DNA from 2 places in the Pseudoflavonifractor intestinihominis genome. Region 2 is predicted to be linked to the other one. Evidence: riboswitches for the same ligand, from Rfam matches in the RefSeq annotation. Region 2 holds a riboswitch; the other holds the start of a gene.
What was found. A riboswitch is a leader RNA that binds a small molecule or an ion and turns the genes downstream of it on or off. The one in region 2 is predicted to bind FMN.
Positions count from the first base shown of each region.

Region 1: it holds a riboswitch for FMN, as region 2 does, so the genes downstream of both, WMO64_RS06940 (ECF transporter S component) here and WMO64_RS01080 (ECF transporter S component) in region 2, are expected to answer to the same signal.

Region 1 is NZ_JBBMFK010000009.1:40,303-49,577, forward strand. It holds gene WMO64_RS06920 (YbaB/EbfC family nucleoid-associated protein) at 1-187, shown strand, start outside; gene WMO64_RS06925 (FUSC family protein) at 252-788, shown strand; gene WMO64_RS06930 (DUF362 domain-containing protein) at 865-1,995, shown strand; gene dinB (DNA polymerase IV) at 2,054-3,298, opposite strand; gene WMO64_RS06940 (ECF transporter S component) at 3,438-4,145, opposite strand; FMN riboswitch at 4,241-4,384, opposite strand; gene WMO64_RS06945 (SLOG family protein) at 4,547-5,050, shown strand; gene WMO64_RS06950 (alpha/beta hydrolase) at 5,095-6,033, opposite strand; gene pepT (peptidase T) at 6,215-7,432, shown strand; gene WMO64_RS06960 (S-layer homology domain-containing protein) at 7,506-9,275, opposite strand, start outside.
Region 2 is NZ_JBBMFK010000001.1:225,150-234,424, reverse strand. It holds gene recG (ATP-dependent DNA helicase RecG) at 1-1,364, opposite strand, end outside; gene WMO64_RS01090 (pyruvate carboxylase) at 1,785-5,228, shown strand; gene WMO64_RS01085 (creatininase family protein) at 5,522-6,316, opposite strand; gene WMO64_RS01080 (ECF transporter S component) at 6,313-6,930, opposite strand; FMN riboswitch at 7,042-7,159, opposite strand; gene WMO64_RS01075 (HlyC/CorC family transporter) at 7,293-8,591, opposite strand; gene WMO64_RS01070 (THUMP domain-containing class I SAM-dependent RNA methyltransferase) at 8,980-9,275, shown strand, end outside.

The DNA of each region.
Region 1 (9,275 bases), on a different contig from region 2:
CGCCACGGTCACCGGCAAGCGGGAACTGGTGTCCCTGACCATCGACCCCGAGGCGGTGGACCCGGAGGACGTGGAGATGCTCCAGGACATGATCGTGGCCGCCGTGAACGAGGCTATCCGCAGCGCGGAGACCGACATGGCCAACAATATGCGTCAGATTACCGGCGGACTGAACCTGCCGTTCTAAATCCGAGCCATACGGAGGAGACAGGGGCTTCCTGTCTCCTCCGCGCACTCTCAAGGAGGTCTTTGTGGAGAAAATCAATGTCCCCGGCGTAGGCATGCGCATGGTGAAAACCGCTGTGGCTGTGGTGCTGTGCTACTTTATTTTTCTGCCCTTCTGGCTGAGAATGCCGGTGGGGGAGTATGACCCGCTGAAAGACGTGGGACCATTTTACGCTTGTATTGCGGCCGTTATCTGTATGCAGAGCTCGGTGGCGCAGTCGGTGCGGCAGGGCGTGTCCCGGGTCATCGGCACCTGTATCGGCGGCCTGGTGGGCCTGGTCATTCTGTTTGTGGACGACCTGGTGGAGCAGCCTATTTTTCTGGGGCTCATGATCGGCATGGGCATTGTTCTCACCATGTGGATATGCAATCTGATCCGCCGCCCGAGCGCCTGCTCCATCGGCAGTGTGCTGGTGTGCGTGGTGATTCTCAACCACGGCGGCCCGGAGCGGTACTTCTATACCCTGTTCCGGGTGATGGAGACCATTGTGGGCATTGTGGTGGCGGTGGGAATCAACCATCTGCTGCCCGACAGGAGGAAGGACGCCGGGGAAACGGAGTAACAACACCGGATAGGGTCTGGTCCGGAGCGGGAACCGGGACCGCCTCATCCGGCGGAGATATAAAGGAGAGATTGTGATGGAGAAGGCAAAAGTATATTTTACCAGCATGCGCACCAAGCCCGGCCAGAACCAGCTGACCAAGCTGGAGAAGCTGATCCGCACCGCGGGCATCGGGGACATTGACTTTGAGAAGAAGCTGGTGGCCATCAAGATGCACTTCGGCGAGCCGGGCAACATGGCCTACCTGCGTCCCAACTGGGCCAAGGTGGTGGCCGACGTGGTGAAGGAGCTGGGCGGCATGCCCTTCCTCACCGACTGCAACACCCTCTACGTGGGCCAGCGGAAGAACGCCTACGACCATCTGAACGCCGCCTATACCAACGGCTTCAGCCCCTTCAGCACCGGCTGCCACATCATCATCGGCGACGGCGTGAAGGGCACCGACGACGTGGCCGTCCCCGTGGTGGGCGGCGAGTACGTGAAGGAGGCCAAGATCGGCCGTGCCATCATGGACGCGGATGTGTTCATCAGCCTGAGCCACTTCAAGGGCCATGAGGCCACCGGCTTCGGCGGCGCCCTGAAGAACATCGGCATGGGCTGCGGCAGCCGTGCGGGCAAGATGGAGCAGCACAATGCCGGCAAGCCGGTGGTGGACGAGAGCAAGTGCCGCAAGTGCCACGCCTGCGCCAGAAGCTGTGGCCAGGACGCCATCTTCTTTGACGGTACCGACGGCAAGGCCCGCATTGACCACGACCGCTGCGTGGGCTGCGGCCGCTGCCTGGGCGCCTGTAACTTTGACGCCATTGCCAACCTGGAGAATAACACCAACGCCATTCTGGACTGCAAGATGGCCGAGTACGCCAAGGCAGTGGTGGACGGCCGTCCCAACTTCCACATCAGCCTGGTCATCGACGTGTCCCCCCTGTGCGACTGCTACGGCAGCAACGACGTGCCGGTGCTGCCCGACCTGGGCATGTTCGCCTCCTTTGACCCGGTGGCCCTGGACCAGGCCTGTGCCGACGCCTGCCTGCGGCAGGAGCCTCTGCCCGGCTCCGAGCTGGATGAGAAGATGCACGCCCCCGGCTTCTGCGACCACCACGACCACTTCAAGAACCTGGAGCCCGACTCCGAGTGGAAGGCCTGCCTGGAGCACGCCGAGAAGATCGGCCTGGGTACCCGCTCCTATGAGCTGATCACCGTGAAGTAAAAACCCCTGAGACAAGACGCCCCGCCTGCCCATATCGGGCAGGCGGGGCGTTTTTCTGTCAGTCCACAGGGGGCACGTCGTCCTGGCGCTGGCTGCTGCCGGCCTCGCCCCGGACGGTGGAGGCGAAGGTGATGGCCCCGCCGCCGTACTTGTCCCGGATCTTGTCCATGGCCCGCTCCAGCCGCTCCAGCTTGTCCCGGTGGGGGGCGGCATTGGCGGCGAACAGATCCAGCTGCTCCCCGGCGTCGGCCTCGTCCACCAGATTCTGGCCGGTGACGGTGAGGGCCCGGATAGGCTGCTTCAGGTTCCAGGAGGAGAGCAGCAGCTCCAGGGCGGCGTCGGCGATGTCCCGGGACACATAGGTGGGGGCGGGGAGCCGCTTCTGGCGGCAGATGTCCCGGAAACCGGGGTCCCGGATGGTGACCTGCACGGTGGTGCACTTGAGGCCGTGCCGCCGCAGCCGGGCGGCCACCTCGTCGGACAGGGCGGACAGGCCGGTGCGCACGTCCTCCAGCCCCAGCAGGTTGCGCCGGAAGGTGAGGCCGCTGCCCACCGACTTGGGGGGCGGCAGGTCCCGGGCGGGGATCACCGGCTCGTGCTCCGTCCCGGCGGCATAGCTGTGGAGGGCGGCGCCCTGCTTGCCCAGAATGGCCACCAGGGCCTGGGGGTCGAACCGGGCCAGATCCCCGATGGTCTGGACGCCGTAGCTGCGGAGCACCTTGGCCGCCGCGCCGCCCACAAAGAGCAGGTCGGTCACCGGCAGGGGCCAGAGGAGCCGGCGGAAGTTCTCCCGGGTGATGACCGTGGTGGCGTCCGGCTTCTTGTAGTCGCTGCCCATCTTGGCAAAGACCTTGTTGAAGGACACCCCCACCGACACGGTCAGGCCGGTCTCCGCCTTCACCGTCTCCCGGATGCGGTCGGCAATGGCCTTTCCGTCCCCGCCCCACAGGTGCATGGAGCCGGTGATATCCAGCCAGCTCTCGTCGATGGAGAAGGGCTCCACCAGGTCGGTGAACCGGTCGTAGATGGCGTTGACCATGCGGGAGTACTTCCGGTATTGGTCCCGGTGGGCGGGGAGGAGCACCAGATCGGGGCACTTCTGCCTGGCCTGCCAGATGGTCTCGGCGGTCTTGACCCCCATGGCCTTGGCGGGCTCGTTCTTGGCCAGGATGATGCCATGGCGGGAGGTGGGGTCGCCGCACACGGCCACCGGCTTTCCGCTCTCCCGCAGCTCGGGCAGGGAGAGCAGCTCCACCGAGGCGTAGAAGCTGTTGAGGTCACAGTGGAGTATGGTCCGGTCCATGGCATTCACCCCTTTCGTACCGCCTTTCTCAAGAACAGTATAACCTCCGGGATGGAAAAAGTCAAACTTATGTTCTATATTCGGCCTATAAAAATGCCCCGCCCGGAGAGAGGATCGGGCGGGGCAGAGAGAAGCGGGCTCAGATCACGCCGGACAGAACCAGACCCAGCAGCACGGCAGTGGCCAGCAGGATAATGGCCACAATGGTAACACCAATGGTGCGGCGCTTGTGGGCCTGACCGGAGCTCTCATGCTCGGGGACCAGACGGGCCTTGCGCAGGGCGGTGACAACGGGCTTGTAGAGCAGCATGGTGAGGGCGCCGTTCATCAGGGCCTTGACCAGGTTGAAGGGGAGGAAGGCGGTGGGCAGCATGGCGACCACCACGTCCCGGGGGACATTCATGTACAGGGGGGTGATGAGGTAGTTCCACAGCAGCATGATGGCGGTCATCAGGATGCCGCCGATGACCAGGCCCACCACGGCGGCGGAGAGCTTCTGACGGCGCTTGTAGATAAAGGCGGCGGGGCAGACAAAGGCGATGGTGGACAGCACGTTCATCAGCAGGCCGATGGGACCGGTGTCACTGACGGTGACCATCTCGATGAGGGAGGTGACCACGGAGATGCACAGGGCGTTGAGGGGGCCGTACAGGAAGCCGCCGATGGCGATGATCACGTCCTTCATGTCGAAGGTGAGGAACCCGACCACGGTGAGGGGGGCAAAGATGGTCTTGGATACGAGCATGACCACATAGGCGATGGCGCAGAGCATACCGGTGCAGACGACGGTGCGCACATCCAGCCGCTTGGCGCTGGAATTGGGGAGGGAAGAGGACATAACGGACATAAAAAAACACTCCTGAAAGCAAAGTAACACCTGAAAAGCAATGCCTTTCAGGTGTTAAATACAATCAAGGAGGAGGTGTATCATCCATCGCATTAACACATCTTCTTCCATCCAGACTTCGCGCATGGAGCGTTGTGCGCGTCACTGTCGGTCCCGGAGTTGCACCGGGTCAGCCGCAATTGCTGCGGGTCGCGGACTATACCGCCGATCGGGATTTTCACCCTGCCCTGAAGACATTTTCTGTTCAGTTGTTCTAAGGCTATTATAGCGTGTGTGAAACAGAATGCAAGCCTTTTTTGAAAAAAGTTTTCGCACTGGTGTTCGAATATGGCGTTGACTTGGGCCGCTGGATATACTAGAATGGACACGACGAAAATGAAGAAGCCAGTGAGGAGAGCGCCATGGAACGAGAGACCACCTGCTGTTTTACGGGCCACCGGCCCGACAAGCTGCCCTGGCGGGACGACGAGTGGGACCCCCGCTGCGTGGCGCTGAAGGAGCGGCTGGCAGCCGCCCTGGAGGACGCCTATAACAAGGGCATGCGCCACTTCATCTGCGGCATGGCCCGGGGGGCGGACTTCTACTTCTGCGAGGCGGTCCTGGCCCTGCGGGAGCGGCGGCCCGGGGTCACCGTGGAGGCCGCCCTGCCCTGCGAGGAGCAGGCCGCCCACTGGAAGGAGCGGGACCGGAACCGGTATTTCAGGCTGGTTGCCCAGTGCGACTATGAGACCATGGTCCAGCACCACTACGACAGGGGCTGCATGCTCCGGCGGGACCGGTACATGGTGGACCGGTCGTCCATGATCATCGCGGTATACGGCGGCGTGCTGGGCGGCACCATGTACACCCTGTCCTACGCCATGAAAAAGGGCCTGGAAGTGAATATTCTGGACGTGGAGACATGACAAAGCGGAGCACCGGAGAGAATTCCGGTGCTCCGCTGTCTGTTTTATGCCTTCATGTGGTCCTCCAGCCAGGCGAGCACGTCCTGGTAGACCTGGTCCCGGTTGGTCTCGTTGAGCATCTCGTGGCGTCCGCCGGGGTAGAGCTTCATGGTCACGTCCCGGACGCCTGCGTCCTGGAAGAAGCCGTATACCTTCCGCACGCCCTCGCCCATGGCGCCCACCGGGTCCTGGTCGCCGGAGAAGAGGTAGATGGGGGTTTCCGGGTCCATCCGGGCCAGGTTGTTCTGGTCGGCGATGAACTGGAGGCCCTCCATCATGTCCCGGCTCATGCCGGCCGTGGGCAGGAAGGAGCACAGGGGGTCGGTCACGTAGGCGTCCACTACGTTGTTGTCTCGGGAGATCCAGTCCGCGCCGGTGCGGTTGGGGGCGAACTTCCGATTGTACATCCCAATGGACAGGTCGTTGAAGAACTTGCAGGGCACGCGGTACCCCCGGATGGCGCCGAACATGGCCAGCACCGCCTTGCCGAAGGACACGGTGGCGGCGGACTCCTGGCCTGTGCCCGAGAGGATGCAGCCGTCCAGGGTGCCGGGCCAGCGGATCAGGTAGGTGCGGGCCACAAAGGAGCCCATGGAGTGGCCCATCAGGAAGTAGGGCAGGCCGCTGTACCGCTCGCCGGTGAGCACCCGCAGCAGGCGCACATCGTCGGTGATGTGGGCCCAGCCGTCCTTTTCCGCCAGGAAACCGTACTCCTCGGGACCGGTGGCGGTGCCGCCGTGGCCCAGGTGGTCGTTGCCCACCACCACAAAGCCGTGGTCGGCCAGAAAACGGGCAAAGCCGTCGTACCGCAGAATATATTCCGAAATACCGTGGACCAGCTGGACCACCGCCCTGGGGCCGCCGTTTTCCGGCGTCCACTCGGCGGCGTGGACCTGGTGGATGCCGTCGCTGGAGGGGTAGGTAAATTCACGCAGATTCGCCATGGAAAATCCACTCCTTTTGTGTTAAAATAAGAACAACCCTGTGTATCCCGCCGGAGGAACGGCGGGCGGGAGAGAAATGTGGTCCTGATACCAGTCTATCCTGAACGGGAACGTTCGTCAATATACAACCCCGGCGCTCTGTCCGGACGGGGCACCTGGATGCAGAAAGGAAGCCTGAAACATGAGTGCAGCAGAACGGTTTCTCCGCTACGTAGCCTATGATACCCAGTCTGATGAGAACAGTACCACCGTACCCTCCACGGAGAAACAGAAAATTCTGGGCGCGGCCCTGGCCGCCGAGCTGTCCCAGATGGGGCTCCAGAACGCCCATATGGACGACCACGGCTATGTGTACGCCTGGCTGCCCGCCAGCCCCGGCTGTGAGGGTGTGCCCTGCGTGGGCCTCATCGCCCACATGGACACCTCGCCCGACGCCTCCGGCGCCGGCGTGAAGCCCCGGATCGTGGCCTATGAGGGGGGCGACCTGGTCCTCAACGAGGAGAAGGGCATCGTCATGCGGGAGGCGGAGTTTGAGAGCCTGGCCCGCTACAGGGGACAGAACCTGATCGTCACCGACGGCACCACCCTGCTGGGCGCCGACGACAAGGCGGGCGTGGCGGAGATCTTTACCGCTGTGGAGTACCTGGCGGCCCACCCTGAGGTGCGGCACGGCCGCATCGCCGTGGGCATCACCCCCGACGAGGAGGTGGGCCATGGGGCCGACCACTTCGACGTGGAGGGCTTCGGCGCCGCCGTGGCCTACACCGTGGACGGCGGCGAGCTGGGCGAGATCGAGTATGAGAACTTCAACGCCGCCAATGCCGGGGTCTATATCCACGGCGTGAACATCCACCCCGGCTCGGCCAAGAACAAGATGAAGAATGCCCTGCTGATGGCCATCGAGTTCATGAACATGATGCCGCCCGCCGAGACCCCGGCCCACACCGAGGGCTACGAGGGCTTCTACCACCTCCACGCCATGAAGGGCGACGAGACCGAGTCCGAGCTCCACTTCATCATCCGGGACCATGACCGGGAGAAGTTCGAGGAGCGGAAGCAGTACCTGGGCCGTGTGGCCGCCTATCTCAACGGCAAGTACGGCGAGGGTACCGTGGAGCTCTATCTGAAGGACTCCTATTACAACATGAAGGAGCAGATCGAGCCCCATATGTACCTCATCCTCCGGGCCCGGGCGGCCATGGAGAAGGCGGGGGTCACGCCCCAGGTGGTGCCCATCCGGGGCGGCACCGACGGCGCCCGGCTGAGCTATATGGGCCTGCCCTGTCCCAACCTGTCCACCGGCGGCGTCAACTTCCACGGCGTCCACGAGTATATCCCCGTGGAGAGCCTGGAGAAGATGGTGGAGGTGCTCATCAACCTGGTGACGGTGGAGGAGTAAAAACACAACAGTGCAAATGCGATAAAGAGGCCGGACCCCACAGGGGTCCGGCCTCTTGCTTTTTGTCTGGGCATCAGCCCTTGAGGGAGCTGGTGTAGAGAATGTCGCCGTTGGCGTCGTAAGCGGTGACCTGGATGATGGTGGCGCTGCGCAGGCCGGGCTCAGTGGGGGAGCCCACATAGCCGGTCAGGTCGGGATCGCCGGGATAGGTGTAATCCTTGACCACATAGCAGGTCTTGCCGTCCAGCTGGGCGATGTCGTTGCCGGCGGCGTCCTTGGTCAGCTCGCCCAGGCCGTCATAGGCGGCGTCCACGAACTGGTAGTTGTAGAGGGCGAGGCTGTCCAGGTCGGCGGCGTCCACGGTCTGGCTGGCGAAGAACTTCCAGGTGCCGCCCTCCGCGCCCTGAGCGGTGTAGAAGTGGGTGTACAGGCCGATGCGCATCTCATAGCTGGCCACCTTCTCGTCCTGAGAGGGAGTCACCACCAGCTTGCCGGTATCCTCCTCGATGGAGATGGCCAGGTTGTCGTCCTTCACGTCCACGTAGAGCTGGCCGCCGGTGACGGTGAAGCCGGCCTTGGCGGCGTCCTCAAACGCGGTCTTGTCGGTCTCGGACACAGCGGTGAAGTACTTGGCCACCAGGGTGCCCCGCACCGTGCCGGTGAGGGTGTTGTCGCCCTTGTACTCATAGGTGCGGGCAGCGGCGTTGGAGCCGTTGGCGGTCACGATGGAGGCGCGGGGGCAGCTCAGCTCGCCGGAGACGGTGCAGCCGTCCAGCACGATCTTGGTGTTGCAGGTCTCGGCGCCGTACTTGGGCAGCTGCCAGCCGATGAAGCAGGCGTTGTAGCCGTCGCCGGACAGGGAGGCGGCCATCTCACAGCCGGTCAGGGTGAGGGTAGAGTTGACCAGGGCCTCGTTCATCACAAAGGGAGCGTTGTTGCTGTCGATGCTGTGGGAGCCCTCGATGCGCACATTGGTGATCTTGATGTCAGCGGAGGTGCCCTCGGCGTTGTAGATCAGGGGCACCAGGTCGGCGGACCAGGGCTTGCTGTCCAGATTGGTGAGATCATAGGTCAGATTCCGGATCTCAGTGGTGCCGCGGACGGTGCGGAACACGCCGTACAGGGCGGTGCCGGCGCTGGAGGAGGAGATCTTGTGGCTGCCGCCGTCGAACACGATGTTCTGCACCAGCTCCACGCCGGAGTCCACGCTGTCCTTCAGGTCCAGGTCGTTGTTCAGAACGTAGTAGACCAGGTGCTGGCTGTCGCTGCCGCTGACCAGCTTGCTCAGCTGAGCGGCAGTGGCGACCTGGTAGGGGGCCTCAGCGGTGCCGTAGCCGCCGGCAAAGAGCTGGCTCCAGTAGTACTTGCCGCCGTTCTGGACGCAGGCGTAGCCCTCGGGGGCGTTGACGGTGACGCCGCCGTTGTCGCTGTAGACCCCGGCAGTCTCGCCGAAGGTGGAGGTGGCGTCAAAGGTGAGCACGGTGGCGTGATCCGGCACGTTCATGTCGATGTTCACGCCGCCCCAGGCGTTGCCGGAGGTGTGCAGGCCGGTGGCAGTGACGGAGGAGCTGTTGACGGTCAGACCGGCGCCAACGCTGCCCTGAAGGGTGACGTTCTCCAGGGTCACGTCCGCCGCGCAGTAGGCCTGCAGGCCGTAGGCCTTGCTGCTGCTGTTCAGAGTCAGGTTCTTGACGGTGACGTCGTCGGACTCGATGCCCAGCAGGTGCTTGTCGCTGTTGGTGGAGCCGGTCCAGCCCTCGGCGGCGGTGATGGTCATGCCGTTGCCGTCAATGGTGACGGGGCGGGAGACGGTGATCTTGCCGGAGGCCTCAAAGGAGGCGCC
Region 2 (9,275 bases):
TTGTCCTCCCCCACCACAAAGGTCTCCACCGGTGTACGGCCGGGGGGCAGCTCGTCGATGACCGACACGTCCAGATCGCCGTACACGATGAGGGCCAGAGTGCGGGGAATGGGGGTGGCGGACATGACCAGAACATGGGGCCGCAAACCGCCGTCCGCCTTGGCCGCCAGGGCAGCTCTTTGGGCCACGCCGAAGCGGTGCTGCTCGTCGGTGATGACCAGCCCCAGCTTGTGGAATTCCACGCCCTCGCTCAGCAGGGCGTGGGTGCCCACCATCAGGTCCACCTCACCCGCCGCCAGGGCCGCCTTTGCCTTCCGCTTTTCGGCGGCCCTCATGCTGCCGGTGAGCAGCCCCACCTTCATCCCGGCGGGGGACAGCAGGGCGGACAGGGAGCGGAAGTGCTGTTCGGCCAGAATTTCGGTGGGGGCCATAAGGGCGCTCTGCCAGCCGCTGCGCCAGGCCAGCCAGGCGCAGGCGGCGGCCACCGCCGTCTTGCCCGAGCCCACGTCCCCCTGGACCAGCCGGTTCATGGGCCGTCCCGAGGCCATATCCGCCGCCGCCTCGTCCACGGTGCGGCGCTGGGCGCCGGTGAAGGAGAAGGGCAGCAGGGACAGGAAGGGGGCCAGATCCCGGTTCTCCACCGCCGGACCGGCGCCCCGGTCCCGGCCGGTGCGCAGCAGGGCCATGCCGCAGGACAGGAGAAAAAACTCCTCAAAGATCAGCCGCCGCCGGGCGATCTCCAGGGACTCCCAGCTCTCGGGGAAGTGGATGTTCCGGCAGGAGAACTCCACCTGAGCCAGGCTGTGGGCCAGGCGCACCTCCTCGGGCAGCAGCTCGGGCACCTGCCCGGCGCAAGCGTCCACGCACCGCCGGGCCAGCCCGGCCAGCAGGTTGTTGGAGATGCCCGCCGTCAGGGGGTAGACCGGCATGATGCAGCCGGTGAACCGGGCGGCCCCCTCCCGCTCGAAGACCGGGTTGGTCATCTGCCGCTGCCTGCCCTGCCGCTCCACTTTGCCGTAGAAGATGTAGCTCTCCCCCTGGCGCAGGGCATCCCGGACATAGGCCTGGTTGAAAAAGGTGACGGTCATCACCGCCGTCTCGTCGGCCACCTTCACCTTCACCAGCTCCAGCCCCTTGCGGATGTGGGACACCCGGGGCGTCTCCGCCACAAAGGCCGCCACGCACACCGGCTGTTCCTCTGGTGCGCCGTCAATGGTGGAGATTTTGGTCCGGTCCTCGTAGCTGCGGGGGTAGTACCCCAGCAGATTCTCCACAGTGGCCAGACCCAGCTTGGCCAGCCTGGCGGCCCGGGCGTCCCCGATACCCGGCAGCTCCTTCAGGCCGCTCTCCAGCGTCAGCGCCACGGTACTCCCCCCTTTCCAGTCTGTGAGGCCTAGTCTACCATAAAACAGGCGGCCAAACAAGCGTTCCCGGCCTTCTGATGTTAAGAATCGCCTTAACTTCTCATTTTCCTCTACTTTCCTCCTTTTCTCCGCCTTACCATCCGGCAGCCCGGATTAAGTCCCTCCTTCCCGCTCGCCGCACCGCCCGTTCCCTTTTACCGTCTCCCTTAGCTGTTTTTGCAGAAGAAGTATACGTTTCTTTCATTTTTTATTGTTTTTTCTCTCGACTTTTGGTATTCTGCTCTTTTTTTGCAGAGCACAATAAATTTCATTGCAAAATCAGATTGCAGTCTGTATAATGGACTTTAACACATCAGTCTGACTGAATCCGCGGAGCGCGGCGGCCTTTCCTCCGGGCCGCAGCCGCCGTGGGAAGAAAGGATGAAGCACGTGACAGAGCGTATATTCAACAAGGTACTGGTGGCCAACCGGGGCGAGATCGCCATCCGGGTGTTTCGCGCCTGCTACGACCTGGGGCTCCACACCGTGGCCATGTACTCCCACGAGGACATCAACAGTCTGTTCCGCACCCGGGCCGACGAGGCCTATCTGATCGGCCACAACAAGTCCCCCCTGGGGGCCTATCTGGACATTCCCGCCATCATCGACCTGGCCAAGCGGCGGAAGGTGGACGCCATCCACCCGGGCTACGGCTTCCTGTCCGAGAACCCGGACTTCGCCCGGGCCTGTGAGGCCGAGGGCATCAAGTTCATCGGCCCCTCCTCCGAGGTGCTCTCCCGCATGGGCGACAAGCTGGCCGCCAAAGCCACGGCCATCGCCTGCGGCGTGCCCACCATCCCCGGCTCCGATCGCCCCCTGAAGGACGCGGACGAGGCCCTGGAGAAGGCCGTTTCCTACGGCTTCCCCATCATTCTGAAGGCCGCCGCCGGCGGCGGCGGCCGCGGCATGCGCCGGTGCGACACGCCGGAGGAGGTGGCCCCCGCCTTTGAGCTGGTGCGCAACGAGGCCCGGAAGGCCTTCGGCAGCGAGGACATCTTCATCGAGAAGTACCTGGTAGAGCCCAAGCACATCGAGGTGCAGATCCTGGGCGACCAGTACGGCAACGTGATGCACCTGGGAGAGCGGGACTGCTCTCTCCAGCGCCGGTACCAGAAGGTGGTGGAGTACGCCCCCGCCTGGAGCGTGCCCCAGGAGATCCGGGACAAGCTCCACGCCGACGCGGTGAAGGTGGCCAAGTATGTGGGCTACGTCAACGCGGGCACCGTGGAGTTCCTGGTGGACAAGGACGGCAACCACTACTTCATTGAGATGAACCCCCGGATCCAGGTGGAGCACACGGTCACCGAGATGGTCACCGGCGTGGACCTGGTGCGGGCCCAGATCCTCATCGCCGAGGGCTGCCCTCTGTCCGACCCCCGCATCGGCCTGACCAAACAGGAGGACGTGCACATCAGCGGCTACGCCATCCAGTGCCGGGTGACCACCGAGGACCCGGCCAACAACTTCGCCCCCGACACAGGCAAGATTACCGCCTACCGGTCCAGCGGCGGCTTCGGCGTCCGGCTGGACGGCGGCAACGCCTACACCGGCGCGGTCATCTCCCCCTATTACGACTCCCTGCTGGTCAAGGTCACCGCCTGGGACAACACCTTTGTGGGCACCTGCCACAAGGCGGTGCGGGCCGTCAGCGAGGAGCACGTCCGAGGCGTGAAGACCAACATCCCCTTTATCACCAACATCCTCACCCACCCCGCCTTCCAGGCCGGCCAGTGCCACACCAAGTTCATCGACGAGACCCCCGAGCTCTTTGACATCAACATCGGCCGGGACCGGGCCACCAAGGTGCTCAAGTACATCGCCCAGATCCAGGTGGACAACCCCTCCGCCGAGCGCAAGCAGTACGACATCCCCCGGTTCCCGCCCGTCACCGGCAACCGGCCCGAGGGGCTCAAGCAGATGCTGGACCGTGAGGGCCCCGAGGCGGTGAAGCAGTGGGTGCTGGACCAGAAGAAGCTGCTCATCACCGACACCACCATGCGGGACGCCCACCAGTCCCTGCTGTCCACCCGGGTGCGCACCCGGGACCTGCGTCTGGCGGCCGACGGCACCAGCGAGATCCTGGCCGACTGCTTCTCCCTGGAGATGTGGGGCGGCGCCACCTTCGACGTGGCCTACCGGTTCCTCCACGAGTCCCCCTGGGAGCGGCTGGACACCCTGCGGAAGAAGATCCCCAACATCCCCTTCCAGATGCTCCTCCGGGGCGCCAACGCGGTGGGGTACACCAACTACCCCGACAACCTGATCCGGGAGTTCGTGAAGGAGGCCGCCCGCAGCGGCATCGACGTGTTCCGCATCTTCGACTCCCTCAACTGGGTGCCCGGCATGGAGGTGGCCATGGACCAGGTGCTCCAGGAGAACAAGCTCTGCGAGGCCACCATCTGCTACACCGGCGACATCCTGGACCCCAAGCGGGACAAGTACACCCTTCAGTATTATGTGAACCTGGCCAAGGAGCTGGAGCGCCGGGGCGCCCACCTGCTGGCCATCAAGGACATGTCCGGCCTGCTCAAGCCCTACGCGGCCAAGAAGCTGGTGTCCACCCTGAAGCAGGAGGTGGGCCTGCCCATCCACCTCCACACCCACGACACCACCGCCAACCAGGTGGCCGCCTACCTCATGGCCGCCGAGGCGGGTGTGGATATCGTGGACTGCGCCATCGCCTCCATGTCCAGCCTGACCAGCCAGCCCTCCATGAACGCGGTGGTGGCCGCCCTCCAGGGCACGGAGCGGGACACCGGCCTGGACCTCCAGCGGCTCCAGAAGCTGGACGACTACTGGGCCGACGTGCGCCTGCGCTATGACAACTTCGACCACGGCCTGAAGAACCCCACCACCGACATCTACCGCTACGAGATCCCCGGCGGCCAGTACACCAACCTGTATCCCCAGGTCATCTCCCTGGGCCTGGGCCACCGGTTCGAAGAGGTCAAGGAGATGTACAAGACCGTCAACGACATGCTGGGCGACATCGTGAAGGTGACCCCCTCCTCCAAGATGGTGGGCGACCTGGCCATCTTCATGGTGCAGAACAACCTGACGCCGGAGAACATCGTGGAGCGGGGCGAGGCCCTCACCTTCCCCGACAGCGTGGTGAGCTATTTCAAGGGCATGATGGGACAGCCGGCCTGGGGCTTCCCCGAGGATTTGCAGCGGGTGGTGCTCAAGGGCGAGAAGCCCATCACCTGCCGGCCCGGCGAGCTGCTGCCCGCCGTGGACTTTGACGCGGTGCGGGAGAAGATGCGCCCCTTCATGGGCGGCGACGAGATCAACATGCGGGCCATGCTGTCCTACTGCCTCTACCCCAAGGTGTACGAGGAGTACCGGCAGCACCGCAACGAATACGGCTACATCGCCCGCATGGGCAGCCATGTGTTCTTCAACGGCATGGCCCTGGGCGAGACCAACCAGATCAACATCGAGGAGGGCAAGACCCTGGTCATCAAGTACCTGGGCCTGGGCGACCTGAACGAGGACGGCACCCGCACCGTCCAGTTCGAGCTCAACGGCCAGCGCCGCGAGGTGGCGGTGCCCGACAGGACCGCCGAGGTGAAGGGCGTCCAGGTCACCCTGGCCGACCCGTCGGACAAGAGCCAGGTGGGCGCCTCCATCCCCGGTATGGTGTCCAAGGTGAGCGTCCAGCCCGGGGACCGGGTGGAGGCCAACCAGGTGCTGGGCATCATCGAGGCCATGAAGATGGAGACCAGCGTGGTGGCCCGTCTGGCGGGCACCGTGGAGGCCGTCCATGTTCAGGAGGGCGACAACGTCAAAGCCGGTCAGCTTCTCTTCACCGTCAAGCCCGATTGACCCCGTCTCCCCTGTGGTCTGTCCGTCGCCCTCCGCGCCTCCGGCGCGCCGCGCTGTGCGCGTCCAAGCGCCGCCCCTGGGGCGGCCTTGCCCCGGGGCGATTCACTCGTCCCGGGGAAATGGAGTCCGGGGTCCCCGCAAAACCTGTTTTGCGGGGCCGACAACGTCAAGGCCGGTCAGCTCCTCTTCACCGTCAAGCCCGACTGATTTTTCCATCAAAACCGGCTTTCCAAAGGAAAAAGCGCGCGCCGCAGATCTGCGGCGCGCGCTCTCTTATTGTCTTTTCCGGCTGCTCAGGCCTTCCAGTCCCGGATCTCCCGCAGGCCGGGCACCAGCACCTTAGCGCTGGCCTCCAGGATGATGCGGCCCTTCTCCGCGGTGGCACCGGAGGGGTCCCCGCCGATGCCGATGGGCTTGCCGTCGGCGGTCCTCCAGTCCTCGGACACCCAGCCGATGGTGACGCTGCCCCCGGTCTTCAGGGTCTGGTTGCCCACAAAGGCGGTGGGGATGCCGGCCTCCGCCGTCTCCAGTTTCACCAGCGAGGGGTCCACCGCCATGACCATGGAGGTCTCCATCTCACCGCCGTGGAAGTCGTAGACATTCCCCTCGGACACGGTGGCCCGCACGTCCGGGTGGCCGAAGGCGCCGGAGGAGAGGATGAAGGGGGAGATGCCCAGCTCGCTGCGCAGCTCCCGGCTGAGCACCTGGACGATGGGCGCGTTGCCCCCGTGGCACACCAGGAAGGCCAGCTTCTTGAATCCGTGGTGGGCCAGGCTGACGCTGATGTCGTAGAGCAGGTGGTAGTAGGTGTCCGGCCGCAGGGTGACCGAGCCGCAGAAGTTGCGGTGCTCGGTGCTCAGGCCCACCGGGATGACGGGGAAGGCCAGAATGGGAAAGTCCTTCTCCCCCGCCTCCTCCAGCGCCCGGCCCAGGTACTCCACCATGGCCTCGGCGATGATGTCGTCGGTGCCCAGGGGGGCCTGGTTGCCGTGCTGCTCCAGAGCGCCCACAGGGATGAGAATGATGGTGTTCTCCTTGTCCACCTGTTCCATCTCCAGGCGGGTCAGGTCTCTGTAATTCCGGATCATGCTTTTGCCTCGATTCTCTTGGCCACGCTGGTGGCCTTCAGGCGGTCGTACAGCAGGAAGCCCACCACATAGTTGAGCAGGAGCTTGATGAGATTGAAGGGCACCGTGGCCAGCACCAGGAACAGGGGCAGGTTCTGGATCAGCGGGTTCACCGCCCCCACGGCCAGGATCACATCATTCAGGGGCATGCCCATGGCCTTGGCGTACAGGGGCAGGGTGATGCAGGCGTTGAGCACGCAGGAGAAGGCGATGCGGATGGGCAGGCTCACCGCCAGGGCGGTGATGCCGGCCTTCCGGTCGCCGCCCATGCGCTTGAAGATGGCCCACAGGGGCAGGATGAAGAGCAGAGTGCCCAGCAGGTTGGCAAACTCGCCCACAAACATGGTGGTGGTGCCCACGGTGAGGAGCTTGATGAGGATCTTCACCACCTCGATGAACAGTCCGGGCGCCGGACCCAGCAGGAAGGTGGCGATGATGGCGGGCACGTCGCTGAAGTCGATCTTGTAGAAGGGCGGCATCATGGGCAGGGGGAACTCAAAGGACATGAGCACCCCGGCCACGGCGGCCAGCATGGCGGTGAGCACGAAAATCTGGGTCTTCTTCATGGATTTCATTGCAATGTCCCCTTTTCAGAGCCAAATTTACAAGCTCGGTAAACCCTCCGAAACCTGGGGACAAAAAAAGACTCCGTGCACAACCGTGGGGCACCGAGTCTCTGTTTCTCTCCATTTCTTCTCTCATCCAGACTATACTGTCGGTTTTGGAATTCCACCAAATCAGCCGCTTGCGCGGGTCGCGGACTATACCGCCGGTAGGGAATTGCACCCTGCCCCGAAGAATTTATTGACTTGTCGGGGACAGTATAGCACAACCGTCCGGCGCTGACAAGACAGATGACCAAATTTTCTCTATTCCGGAAAAGTTCCGCCGGAGGGACCCAGGGCCCTCCGGCGGAAAATCAGGGCGGAAAGGCTTGTCAGCCCTCCTTATCCTTGTCTTTTTCTCTGTCCTTCTTGTCCTTTTTCTCCTCTTCGGTCTCCTCGGGCAGCACCACCACTTTGATCTCCATGACACGGCGGTGGTCCACCTTGGTGACGGTCACGTCCAGGCCGTCGGCCTGGAACCGGTCCCCCTCCTCGGGGATGCGGCCGATCTGCTCCATGACCCAGCCGGACACCGTGTTGGCGTCGCAGCTGCCCTTGATGGAGAACAGGTCGTACAGGTCGGTCAGGTCGGCGGAACAGGAGATGAGGTAGCTGCCGTCGGGCTGCTTCTGGAACTGCTCGATGACCTCGTCGTGCTCGTCCCAGATCTCGCCCACCAGCTCCTCCACAATGTCCTCCATGGTCACCAGGCCCTCGGTGCCGCCGTACTCGTCCACCACGATGACCATGTGGGCCTTCTCCCGCTGGAGAATGCGGAGCATCTGGGAGATCTTGGTGTTGCCGGTGGTGTAGAGCACGGTGCCCATAAAGGAGGCCAGGTCGCTGATGCCGTGGTACCGGGCGGCGTGGAAGTCCTTCTCGTGGATGATGCCCACGATGTCGTCGATGTCCTCGTGGTACACGGGCAGGCGGGAGAAGCCGCTCTCGGCGAACACCTTGGCCACCTCGTCCATGGTGGCCGTGTCCTCCACCGCCACGATGTCCACCCGGGGGGTGAGGATCTCCTCCACCTCCATGTCGCCGAACTCAATGGCGGAGCGGATCAGCTCGCTCTCGTGCTGGTCCAGGCCGCCCTCATCCTCGGCCTGGTCCACCATGGTGATGAGCTCCTCCTCGGTGATGCCCTCGTCCTCCTTCTTGTGGAAGATGAGGGTGAGCAGCTTCTTCCACTGGGTGAAGAGGAAGTTCAGGGGCCGCAGCACGGTGAGGAAGAACTTCAGCAGGGGCGCGGCGAACATGGCAAAGGCCTCGGGGGACTCCTTGGCCAGGCTCTTGGGGGAGATCTCGCCAAAAATCAGGATGACCACCGTCAGCACCACGGTGGACACTGTGGGGCCGTAGGTGCCCAGCAGGTCGGTGAAGAGCACGGTGCCGATGGTGGTGGCGGTGATATTGACAATGTTGTTGCCTATCAGGAGAGTGGAGAGCAGGCGGTCAAAGTCCTCCTCCAGGTCCAGGGCCAGGGCGGCCCGGCGGTCTCCGGCGTCGGCACGGCTCTTCAGCCGCACCCGGTTGAGGGAGGAGTAGGCGGTCTCCGTGGCCGAGAAGTAGGACGACATGGCCACCAGAAAGATGAGAACGACTATCATGATAATACTGGCACTGTCCATAATGGAACTGATCACTCCTAAGTACTATGTATTTGCAGGGGGTTGCCCCGGCGTTTTCCCGTTTCTGCGCGCAAAAGGACAGCCCTATCCCAGAGGGATAACGCTGTCCTCAACACATGCAGCTATGCAGTTGGGTAAGGGAGGTTCGTCCACGAGTGCTCACCGGGTCCTTTCCTGCTTATTGGTACAGATGATATCACAGCCCCGCGCAAAATGCAAGAGGCGCATTTTGCCCCCATGGTCCGAAAAGTTTCTCTCCGGCAGCAAAATGGTTTGCCATCCCCTACAATTTAAGCTATACTAATTTTGTATGGCCTGCCGGGCGGCGCTGCCGCTCTCCAGGCCCTGATTCACACAGGGGCCCCCAACCGGGCCTACGGAGGTTTCTATGGACCAGCTGAAATTTTTTGTTCCCACCCTGTTCGGGCTGGAGGGCCTGGCCGCGGACGAGCTGCGCCGTCTGTCTCTGGCCGACGTGCGGGCGGAAAACGGCCATGTGCTGTGTACCGGCCGGCCTGGGGACATTCCCCGCCTCAACCTGAACCTGCGCACCGGTGAGCGGGTGCTGCTGGTGCTGGGTTCCTTCCCCGCCCCCGACTTTGACGCCCTATTCGAGGGCGTGCGGGCCATCCCCTGGGAGGAGTACCTCCCCCGTACCGCCGCCTTTCCCGTGAAGGGCCACAG